DNA from 3 places in the Bacillus silvicola genome. Region 2 is predicted to be linked to each of the others. Evidence: riboswitches for the same ligand, from Rfam matches in the RefSeq annotation. Region 2 holds a riboswitch; each other region holds the start of a gene.
The links. A riboswitch is a leader RNA that binds a small molecule or an ion and turns the genes downstream of it on or off. The one in region 2 is predicted to bind lysine.
Positions count from the first base shown of each region.

Region 1: another riboswitch for lysine. It lies ahead of lysA (diaminopimelate decarboxylase); the one in region 2 lies ahead of ACP6L7_RS12145 (amino acid permease).
Region 3: another riboswitch for lysine. It lies ahead of ACP6L7_RS03425 (aspartate kinase); the one in region 2 lies ahead of ACP6L7_RS12145 (amino acid permease).

Region 1 covers NZ_JBNGVC010000001.1:972,215-976,088, reverse strand. Annotated here, with positions in the region: gene ACP6L7_RS05130 (LTA synthase family protein) at 1-754, opposite strand, end outside; gene ACP6L7_RS05125 (DUF3888 domain-containing protein) at 1,008-1,403, shown strand; lysine riboswitch at 1,493-1,674, shown strand; gene lysA (diaminopimelate decarboxylase) at 1,855-3,171, shown strand; SAM riboswitch class I at 3,288-3,396, shown strand; gene ACP6L7_RS05115 (YezD family protein) at 3,469-3,612, shown strand; gene ACP6L7_RS05110 (phosphoadenylyl-sulfate reductase) at 3,699-3,874, shown strand, end outside.
Region 2 covers NZ_JBNGVC010000012.1:49,435-53,308, forward strand. Annotated here, with positions in the region: gene ACP6L7_RS12135 (sulfite exporter TauE/SafE family protein) at 51-953, shown strand; gene ACP6L7_RS12140 (GNAT family N-acetyltransferase) at 994-1,443, opposite strand; lysine riboswitch at 1,830-2,022, shown strand; gene ACP6L7_RS12145 (amino acid permease) at 2,136-3,602, shown strand; gene ACP6L7_RS12150 (iron-sulfur cluster biosynthesis family protein) at 3,716-3,874, shown strand, end outside.
Region 3 covers NZ_JBNGVC010000001.1:668,728-672,601, forward strand. Annotated here, with positions in the region: gene ACP6L7_RS03415 (DUF4166 domain-containing protein) at 1-396, opposite strand, end outside; gene ACP6L7_RS03420 (DoxX-like family protein) at 401-1,309, opposite strand; lysine riboswitch at 1,502-1,688, shown strand; gene ACP6L7_RS03425 (aspartate kinase) at 1,891-3,120, shown strand; gene ACP6L7_RS03430 (VOC family protein) at 3,473-3,874, shown strand, end outside.

The sequences.
Region 1 (3,874 bases), on a different contig from region 2:
CCATTGAAATTAAAATTACATTTTTACCTTTTGCAGCTCCAAATAAGTTTTTATCAACTTGTTTATCTTTTGAGTCTGTATAGTTTTTAATTTCAGAGAAACCGTCTCCACTTGCAAATACACGCTCAGCTGAAGACTTAGATTGAAGTGTAATATCAAATAGATGATATGTGTATAGACCTAAATTTTTCACGACAGTTTGACGATCAAATGAGCGTGAGAACATTTGTGGTTTATATATAACTGAAACAACAATTTGTAGTGCTAGTAATACTGTTACACCGCTAAAGAAAGTTCGCTTCTCAGAGCGAGAAAGTGGTGTTTTATCACCAAATGATGGAAATTTACGCGAAATAAACATTAAAATAATTGCGTCTGCAAATAAAAGTAATGTTTTATACGTAAAGAGTTCTTTTATACTCGTCCCTAAGTCAGCCATATTATTTGTTTGGAATAAAACAGGGAAAGTAACAAAATCGTTATAGAACCCGTAAAACATTGCATTTCCAAATAAAATAAATGACAGTATAAAACTAATTACAATAATAATTCGGTTTCGGTACTTAGATGCAAGTAAAGCGAAACCAAAAAATAAAAGTAACGAAGCTAGTGGGTTAATAAAAAGCATAAATTCTTCAAAGAAGTTATCAATTCTAATATCAAATGCTAGCTTGTACACAATATATGTTTTTATCCATAATAAAACGACTGCAACTAGTGCAAATCGCAGTTTTGGAAACAGATTTTGTAGCATAATATACTCCTCTCCTAAAAGCATGACAGTTCTTGTGAGCCGGTTTGATTAGCGCCTCATTTTATATATACGAACAGTCCTTTATTATTATGTTTATTATACTATGAGTATCATTATACGAAAATAAAAGAGAGTTGTGGGCTTTTTTATAATAATTGAGTAGAAAAAGGGCAGTGGGAGACAATAAAACGGAGTTTCTATGTATGATAATTATCGTGCGCAGAAAGAATCGAGTAATAAAACGGAGGTTATAATGCGAAAATTATTATATTTTATAGTATGCAGTAGTGTTATACTTTTTGCTTCACCGAGTGTGTCGGTAGCACAATATGATGCACCTCTTATGGAAGATGCCCTTTATTCTGTTTTATTTCCGAAAATAAATAAAGCAATTGAAAAACAATATGGGAGCTTGAAGCCTTATCAATGTCCTAAAATTATTAGTTTAAAAAAAGTGTATAGTGGTACATATTTATTTCAAGCGAGTATTGAAGTAACGAAGTATGAACGTGTTGCTGGGAAAATTGCTCCACCATTTGAGAAGGTAACGATTACATTTAATAACGAAGAGGGCGAATGGGAAGTGACAAAGGTTTCAGTAAAGCGCTTACCAAATGATACAAAATTAAACTGTAAAAAAACAATATAAAAAATTGTTTGACAAATAAAATGGTCCTTTGGTATTGTTAATAGCAACAATTAGATGTTTGAAAATTAAATAGACTTACCTCATCTACTCTCAAAGGTAGAGGCCGCGATAGGAAAGAGTAAGCTATGGGAGATTTAATGGAATCTGTGATCATAGGTTGAAAGGGACTATTGCCGAAATATAAGAATAACCATCTTATTCATATATTGGGACTGCATTGAATAAATGTAGTACTGTCATAAGATTTATTTTATGGAGAGCTATTTGGAGATGTTGATGCGGTTTCTTATTTTGAGAAGATAACAACTCGTTTATTTTTTCAATATATATTTTTCCTAATAAGAAACGCGTGTGAACATTGTTCCGCGCGTTTTTTGTCTATCTAAAAGCGTGCTGCAATGAATAGAAGATTGGGGTTATGAGTTTTAGAGGAAATAAGGGAGGAATTTAAATGTATTTACACGGCACAAGCCGAATCAATGGGCAAGGACACTTAGAAATTGGTGGGTGCGATACGACGCAGCTAGCAAAACAATACGGAACACCACTTTATGTATACGATGAAGAGTCTATTCGAGGAAAGTGCCGCGCGTTTCATCGTGCTTTTAAAGAAAGTGGTTTCTCTTATCAAGTAGCATATGCAAGCAAGGCGTTCTTGTGCATGGAGATGTGCCGAGTAGCTCGTGAAGAGAATATGTCTTTAGACGTTGTTTCTGGAGGAGAATTATATACTGCGCTTCAAGCAGGATTTCCGGCATCGCGCATTCATTTTCACGGAAATAATAAAACAGCAGAAGAAATAATTATGGCTCTTCAGGCGAATATCGGTTGTTTTGTAGTAGATAATTTCTTAGAATTAGAAATTTTACATGATTTAGCAGTGCAACATGGAAAGTTTGTGAACATATTAATCCGTGTAACGCCAGGAGTAGAGGCACATACACACGAATATATAACAACAGGCCAAGAGGATTCGAAATTTGGATTTGGTGTTTCAAATGGTCAAGCGATGCAAGCGATTGAGCTAGCTTTGCAAAAATCAAATTATAATATGCTAGGAATTCACTCGCACATCGGATCACAAATATTCGAAACGGCTGGTTTTGTTCGAGCAATTGAAGTACTACGTCAATTTTTAGAAGAAGTGAGAGAGCGAACAAACTATGTAGTGAAAGTATTGAATGTAGGCGGAGGTTTCGGTATACGTTATACGGAGTCTGATACACCGTTAACACTTGAAACGTATGTGGAGGCTGTAACAAGTACGATAAGAGAGCAGTTTACAGTATGTGAATACCCGCTTCCAGAAATATGGATTGAACCAGGTCGTAGTATCGTAGGTGATGCGGGAACAACAATTTATACAGTTGGAGCGGTGAAAGAGATTCCTGGTATTCGGAAATATGTTTCAGTCGATGGTGGGATGACAGATAATTTAAGACCGGCTCTATATGGAGCGCGTTATGAGGCGATGTTGGCGAATCGAGGGAATCTTGAGAATGAGGAACTCGTTTCGATTGCTGGGAAATGCTGTGAAAGTGGAGATATGCTGATTTGGGATATTAACTTACCGCAAGTTGCTTCTTCTGATTTACTAGCAATTTCTTGTACGGGGGCATATGGGTACTCGATGGCGAATAATTATAATCGTATTCGTAGACCAGCTGTCGTCTTTGCAAAAGGCGGAACATCACAAATTGTTGTAGAGCGTGAAACATATGAAAATATTATTGGGAACGATCGCATACGTATTAAAGAACTTGTTTAAATAGGAAAAAGGAGTTGTTCGGATGGGCAATTCCTTTTTTATAAAATAAAATAATTAAAATATATCGGAAAACTAGGATTGAAAAAAATCAGAATTGTGATAAAATACAAATACAAAGCTTATCAAGAGAAGCGGAGGGAACTGGCCCGGCGAAGCTCGGCAACCTGCTTATAGAAAGCAAGGTGCTAAATCCAGCAAAATGGAATCCATTTTGAAAGATAAGGTAAAATATATTACCGAACAGTCTTTTCGAAATGGGAAAGATTTTTTTTATGAATAAAAAGGGGGGCTGTTCGCGTGAGTGTACGGGAACATTTTGATGAAGTATCTGAGAAAATTCAAGCGATGCTTGCTGATATGAAATATGGTTCCATTACAATTGTTGTGCAAGATGGAAAAGTGATTCAATTAGAAAAAAGTGAAAAAGTACGTTTAAAGTAAAAAGCGCTGACTAGAAAAACTAGAGGCGGTTTTAACCTATTTTATTAGGTTAAAACCGTCTTTTTGCTTTTACAGGGGGAAAAAACATGTTGACGTATGAAACGTGGGAAGAAAATAGTGTTTCATTTTCCGAAGAAGATGAAACGAAAGGCGCGCTATCAGTATTAAGTTGGGCTTATAACGAATATAAAGATGAAATTGTATATGCATGTAGCTTTGGGGTAGAAGGTATGGTTTTGCTGCACCTTATAAACCAAGTAAA
Region 2 (3,874 bases):
CTCATACGGGAAAAGTGTCTTTTTCATTTATTATTACAGGGGGATTATTTATGCAGAAATTAATTGTCTTTGCTATTATTGGATTTTTCGCTCAATTGATCGATGGAGCACTTGGAATGGCGTATGGGGTAACGTCTACTTCACTATTATTAATGTTTGGTATTGCACCAGCTGTAGCTTCCGCATCGGTTCATTTAGCTGAAGTCGTTACAACTGCAGCTTCCGGCGCATCTCATATCAAATTTGGAAACGTTGATAAATATACAGTTTCCAGGCTTACATTACCTGGGGCAATCGGCGCATTTGTTGGGGCATGTTTTTTAAGTAATTTGCCTGGAGATGTAATCAAACCGTACATTTCAATATTTTTATTCACTTTAGGGGTTTATATTTTATTACGATTCATCATTCAAAAACAAATTGTCACTTCAAATAAGCGTATGTCTGCAAAACAACTTGTGCCGCTTGGTTTATTCGCTGGATTCGTTGATTCAACTGGTGGCGGTGGTTGGGGGCCGATTACGACACCCGTTCTTCTAGCAAGAGGAAATGAAGCTAGAAAAGTTATTGGATCTGTAGATACGAGTGAATTTCCTGTTTCACTCGCTGCAACAATCGGCTTCTTCATCTCACTTGGCTGGGAACAAGTAAGCTGGGTTTGGGTATTTTCGTTAATGCTTGGCGGTATTGTCGCAGCTCCAATTGCTGCATGGCTAGTCCGCATCGTTCCACCCCATTTACTTGGTGTATTAGTTGGTGGTCTTATTATCTTCACGAATATTCGCACACTGCTTACTACATTTAAAGTGGATCCAACTATTATTTCACTTTCTTACGTTGCAGTTGGTCTTGTCGTTATTATTTCACTTTTCATTGCTGTCCGTAATCATTCCAATCGTTCTAACGTATCGACAGCCAGCTATCCGAAAGATCAAAAACAAATGCTACCATAATTAATAAAAATACCGCCCGATTTACTTCGAGCGGTATTTTTTATTTTTCAATCTTCCAATTTATCATCGTTTCAGTACTATTCACTCTTTTCATATGTAATTTCTCTAATACACGAATGGAGCTATGGTTTTCAAAGAGTGTTTCAGCTATAATCGTTTCCACTTCTCCTGTTTGAAAAGCCCACTTTATTAATTCACTAACAGCTTCTGTTGCATACCCTTTATTCCAATATTTCTCAATAAATCCGTAACCAATTTCTACCGTATGTTCCTCGTTTGGTTTCCCTTTAAACCCTATATCCCCTAGTACGATTTTATCTTCTTTCCGAATGACATACCACGCGCCCCAAGGTAATAAAGCTTCGTCTTGTTTTACACTTTCTACATGCCCTGAAATATGCGGGCCGCTATTGTATCCTTGATTCTTCGCAATTTGAACCCATTCTTCCGTACACGGGATAATATGTAATCTTTCCGTTTCTAATTTCATAACGATGTCCCCTTTTTAATTAAACAGTATTTCGATTTTACCACAAAAAGAAAGAATATTCACTCTTTTGATTTACACATATGTTTTTTCTTTGAAACAAAATAAATGAAGTAATCACCTTTAATAGTTATGTCGAATTATATTTTCTGAATTTTCTTTCACTTTTAAAGGGTTTTTCATTATTTTTTGCGAAACATTTGTATAACAATTTTTTTCTTTATTTATTGTTACATAACAGTAGGTTCGGGTGGAGTTTTGCAAGCGTTTCCTATACAATAACCGATATTTTTTGACTTTTCCTAACAAAATTCCTTGCAATATATTCAGAAAATCATTACAATTGCCATATATTAAAAATCATAGCAATAAATAAATCCTCATCAATCCGATGAGGTAGAGGTTGCAACTTTTAAGAGTATAACGGCCGAGACACAGAGAATGTCACCGACTCCGTTTGAAAGGAAAAGTTGCCGAAGTTTATATTTCATCTCTGGAAATATGAGCTGGGGCTGTCTCCGAAAGGAACAGAACTGTCACGTTTACAAAATTACCGTGTAGACGTGGGGTGCTATCTTAACGGAAGGGTATGATGGGGGTGGTTATTTGTGAAACGTTCCGCCTAATTCTTTTGGCGGTTTTTTGTATTTTTCTCCCCCGCTCCTTCCTATCTTACTAGAAAAGGAGTGTTGAACATGAATAGCGCAACGAATCAAGCTACCTCTAAAAAGCAAACTACACAAGGACAAGGTGAATTAAAACGCGGATTAAAATCTCGTCACCTTACGATGATTTCTCTCGGTGGTACAATCGGTACCGGATTATTTCTTGCCAGTGGTGGTGTTATCCATTCAGCTGGTCCTGGCGGTGCATTAGTCGCATATGCCGCAATTGGAATTATGGTTTATTTTTTAATGACAAGCTTAGCAGAACTCGCAGCTTACATGCCTGTTACTGGCTCTTTTAGCACTTATGCAACAAAATTTGTTGATCCATCACTTGGTTTTGCACTTGGATGGAACTATTGGTATAACTGGGCGATTACGATCGCTGCTGAACTAGCGGCCGTAACATTAATTATGAAATTTTGGTTCCCAGATACCCCTTCTCTTATTTGGAGTGGACTTTGCTTAGCTATTATTTTTCTCTTAAACTATTTATCTGTTAAAGGTTTTGGTGAATCTGAATATTGGTTCGCACTTATTAAAGTAGTTACTATTATTATCTTTTTAATTGTCGGCTTTATGATGATTTTTGGAATTATGGGCGGCGAAGCTGTCGGTTTTAAAAACTTCACTGTTGCAGATGCACCATTTAATGGCGGTATCATGGCAATTATCGGTGTATTTATGGCTGCTGGTTTCTCATTCCAAGGAACTGAATTATTAGGAGTGGCTGCTGGTGAAACTGCTGATCCAGAACGCAATATTCCAAAAGCAATTCGTTCTATCTTTTGGCGCATTATATTATTCTATATTTTAGCAATTCTCGTTATCGGTTTATTAATTCCTTATACGACTGATAGCCTTGCAGCAAGTGATGTAACAGTAAGTCCATTTACACTAGTATTTGAAAAAGCGGGCGTTGCCTTCGCTGCTTCTGTTATGAACGCTGTTATTTTAACTGCAGTACTTTCTGCTGGTAACTCTGGAATGTATGCATCAACTCGTATGCTTTGGGATTTAGCTCGTCAAGGAAAAGCACCAAAGTTCTTAGGCAAATTAGATAGCCGTGGTGTACCTGTTAACGCATTAATCGCAACATCAGTTGTTGGTAGCATTGCTTTCATCGCTTCTTTATACGGTGACGGTGTTGTATACATTTGGTTATTAAATGCTTCTGGGATGTCAGGATTTATTGCTTGGGTAGGAATTGCTATTAGTCATTACCGTTTCCGAAAAGCTTATGTTGCACAAGGGAAAGATTTAAAAGATTTACCGTATAGAGCAAAATGGTTCCCGTTCGGTCCAATCTTTGCATTTACACTTTGTGTTATCGTTATTTTAGGACAAAACTACGGAGCATTTATGGGAGCATCTATTGATTGGAACGGTGTACTCGTTTCTTACATCGGTTTACCACTCTTCTTAGTACTGTGGTTAGGATATAAATTTACTAAGAAAACGAAAGTAATTCCACTTGATAAATGTGAACTAAAATAAAATAAAACGAGCAAACAAATTTGTTTGCTCGTTTTTTATTGCAATTCATCTCCCTTCCCTATCGCCACTGTTTTTGCGATAATAGAGGAAATATACATAAAGGTTGGGATTACATGAACATTCGTATTACTGATGAAGCAAAAGCTGCTATACATAGATTAGAACGTGAAGACAAAAAGATTATTCGCATTAGAGGGACGATGACAAACTCTTGTAGCATTTTCGTTGATGTCGATTTAATTTGGGATACATATAATGCGGATGATGTTGTA
Region 3 (3,874 bases), on a different contig from region 2:
ATAAAAATTCAATGTAGAAACGAGCATATGCGGTTTGCCAAAATAATCTAAAATTTCATTATTCTCTTCATCCAACTGCATAACAGCGTTAAAATACCTTTTCTTATTATGAAAATAAAAAGTACGATTCCACCGCACAAATTCCTTTCCATGTTCATCTCGTTCAACGGTATTATGTATTGTAAATGGCACTTCCTTCCCCCGCTCAGAGAAAAACATTCGAAACTTCGATGCAATTTTTAATATCAATTTTACGAAAAAAGAACCTCCGTAAATTTCATCCATCTTCCCTTCTCCAGTAAAGCTATTTTTTTCTGTAATCTCATAGCGTTTCTGTAATTTTGGATGAAGATTTTTATAGGTATCTCCTAATAATCTCTCATAAATATTAGCCATACATTTATCCCTTTCTCTTCCTCTTACAATTTTTTGCGCTCGGCAAATTAGTGCTATTTATATAACCGACAATCGATAACCCTATTAGAAGAAAATTTAATGTAAGCGGATTAAACGGTTGCGTAAAACTTGTGATATTCGTAACTCCTGCCACTATAGTTAAGCCTATTAACATAACAATATGTAATATAAACAACTTTCGTTTTTGAAATGGCAATAGCCACATAACACCCCATATTATTTCTAAAAATCCAACTATTTTAAGTATAGAAATACTACTTTCATTCGATCCGATTAACTCAGAAAGCATCTTCACTTCCTCTGGATGACTAAAAATCACTTTCGGTACGCCCCCTTGATATAACCATACGAAAGCAAATAAAAAGCAAACGAGCCAATACGTCATCGTTCTTCTAATTAACATACTAGGATGGAGGTCTTTTTCTAACCATAATTTGAGAGCATCAAAACTCCATGCAGTTGCCCAACCTAATAAAGGTCGAAAAACATATGAATCTATCACATTTCCTATACGACCAAGCCTTGTATCATAATCATATTGCGTCTCAAAATAAATATGTTCTTCATTCGGTGTATATTTCCAATAACCACGCCCGATTTGTATAAGTGATAATTGATTGTCTGTCCAAAATTTTAAAGAAGACATGCGCTCTCCAGTTTCTTTTCTTACTTCACCTATCGATTCTCCTTCTCCAGCTATTTCAAGTCCGAAACCAATATTCGTTTTATATAAAAACTTCTGCGGCTCCCCCTCCTTTTTCTCCAAATACGAGATTTCTGTAAAACGTGCATCCCACTCTGTATGTAGGTCCGGTTCTTGCGTATATTCCCATAATTTCTCCATTGTTGTTTTCATTTCTGTCGCTACATAAATAGGCTTTTTCTTGCCCATCCTTCCACCTCCCATGCTCTATATTTTTAATGTACATGCACCGAATTTATTTTGCTACATTTTTCACAAAATAACCCTCAAAAAAGATAGAATTTTTAAAATATATATAAAACACTTGATTCCCTGAAAAATTTAAATTATTATAAAACAAATGTTACCAACAACTTCATAAATCAAACACTCTCGCCTAAAACGTGAGATAGAGGTTGCAACGCTTATAAGTATTCTAAAGGAGACACAGAGATGTCTATGAATTTAGAAGAAAGGAAGTGTTGCCGAAATTGATAAATTTCTCTGCATTTATCGATTGGGGCTGTTTTCGAATAGAAACAGAACTGTCATATGTACAGACATGTACGTGTGAAGAGCTATCTACAAAAAAGAGATATCATTTTTTATGATATTCCTTTTTTGGCGGTTTTTTTATTAGCTCCGTTTTCTGTTTCCCTTTTCCTGTAACAGCACCATCCTCACTTATTTGAGATGGTGTTTTTTGTTTTTCTCTCTGGTAACTACAGGAATATTGGGATTTGTATATGTCCTAACCTATTCTTAAAAATGGACGAAAGAAGGAATTCGTAATGGAAACGATTGTACAAAAGTTTGGCGGTACTTCTGTTGGAAGCGTCGAACGCATTCAACATGTAGCAAATTTAATTATTGAAGAATATGAACGAGGACATAGCATTGTCTCTGTCGTTTCAGCAATGGGGAAAAGTACAGATGAACTTGTAGCACTTGCTAACGCTATTACAGAGAATCCGAGTAAACGCGAAATGGATATGCTTCTATCAACAGGAGAACAAGTAACCATTTCATTGTTAACGATGGCACTACAAGCAAAAGGCTATAACGCCATTTCCTTAACCGGATGGCAAGCTGGTATTACGACAGAATCTGTACATAGTAGTGCACGGATTACTGACATTCATACAGATCGTATACAGTCCTATCTTGCTGAAGGCACGATTGTGATCGTAGCTGGCTTCCAAGGAGCCAGTGAAGACCATGAAATTACAACACTTGGACGCGGTGGTTCTGATACGACTGCTGTTGCATTAGCTGCTGCACTGAAAGCAAAAAAATGTGATATTTACACGGATGTGACCGGCGTATATACGACGGACCCACGAGTTGTAAAAGATGCTTATAAATTAGATGAAATTTCTTATGACGAGATGTTAGAACTTGCCAACCTCGGTGCTGGTGTATTACACCCCCGTGCTGTTGAGTTTGCGAAAAACCATAATGTCGTTTTAGAAGTTCGCTCAAGTATGGCACAAGAAAACGGAACAATTGTAAAAGGAGAATGTAACATGGAACAACAATCAATCGTTAAAGGTATTGCATTTGAGGATAATATTACGCGTGTCACAATGAAAGGATTAGAACATGGTTCACTTTCAACCGTTTTCTCTACATTAGCAGCGGCACATATTAATGTAGATATCATCATTCAAAGTATTACAAATGAAGGAACTGTTCATCTCTCCTTCTCCATTCACTCTAATGATTTAAGAGAGACTTTAGAAGTATTGGAACAAAACCAAGAAGCACTTCACTATGAATCAGTAGAATATGAAAATCATTTAGCAAAAGTATCAATTGTAGGATCTGGTATGGTCTCTAATCCAGGTGTTGCTGCGAATATGTTCACTACTTTAAAAGAAGAAGATATTCATATTAAAATGGTAAGTACATCAGAAATTAAAGTGTCTGTCGTTATTGACCGCCTTCATTTAGTAACAGGTGTCGAGGCGCTGCATCAATCATTTATGGCGAAAATTGAGCCTTTAGTGCAGATGAGTTAATTTCCACTCGTAAAACTTAAAATAAATTATATGAATCTAGTTCCTTCCTATTATAAATAGAAAGCTGTTTACATTGTATAGAGTGACAAGAAATTTATTTGTCATTCAAATAATACAATTAATTCTATACAACAATCGGACCATTTAATGGCGTATAGGGTAGAAATATTTTGCAGGGAAGTCGCGGTATTGTTTGTTAACAAGATACTATATGACATACTTAAAAACACCTTGTCACATTCTCCTACACTGTGACAAGGTGTTTTTGTTTGGAAGGAATTTGTAACTTTTTAATAGTATAATTATGGAGATGATTAGATAACACACTTTTACATATAAGGAGATAAAGACAATGACAAAAAACAAATTACTAAGAATGGACAATGTCAGCATCGTTGTAGAATCCCTTGATAACGCAATCTCTTTCTTCGAGGAGATTGGTTTGAAACTCGAAGGGAGAGCAACTGTCGAAGGTGAATGGGCTGGTCGCGTAACCGGACTCGGTTCTCAGTGCGTAGAGATTGCTATGATGGTTACCCCAGATGGCCACAGCCGAATTGAACTTTCGCGATTTCTCGCCCCAGCTACTATAGCAGATCACCGAGCAGCTCCTGTAAACGCCCTCGGTTATTTGCGCGTCATGTTTACCGTTGAAGACATTGACGAAATGGTATCCAGACTTACTAAGCATGGTGCTCAGCTCGTTGGCGAAGTAGTTCAGTACGAGGACTCGTATCGACTTTGCTACATTCGT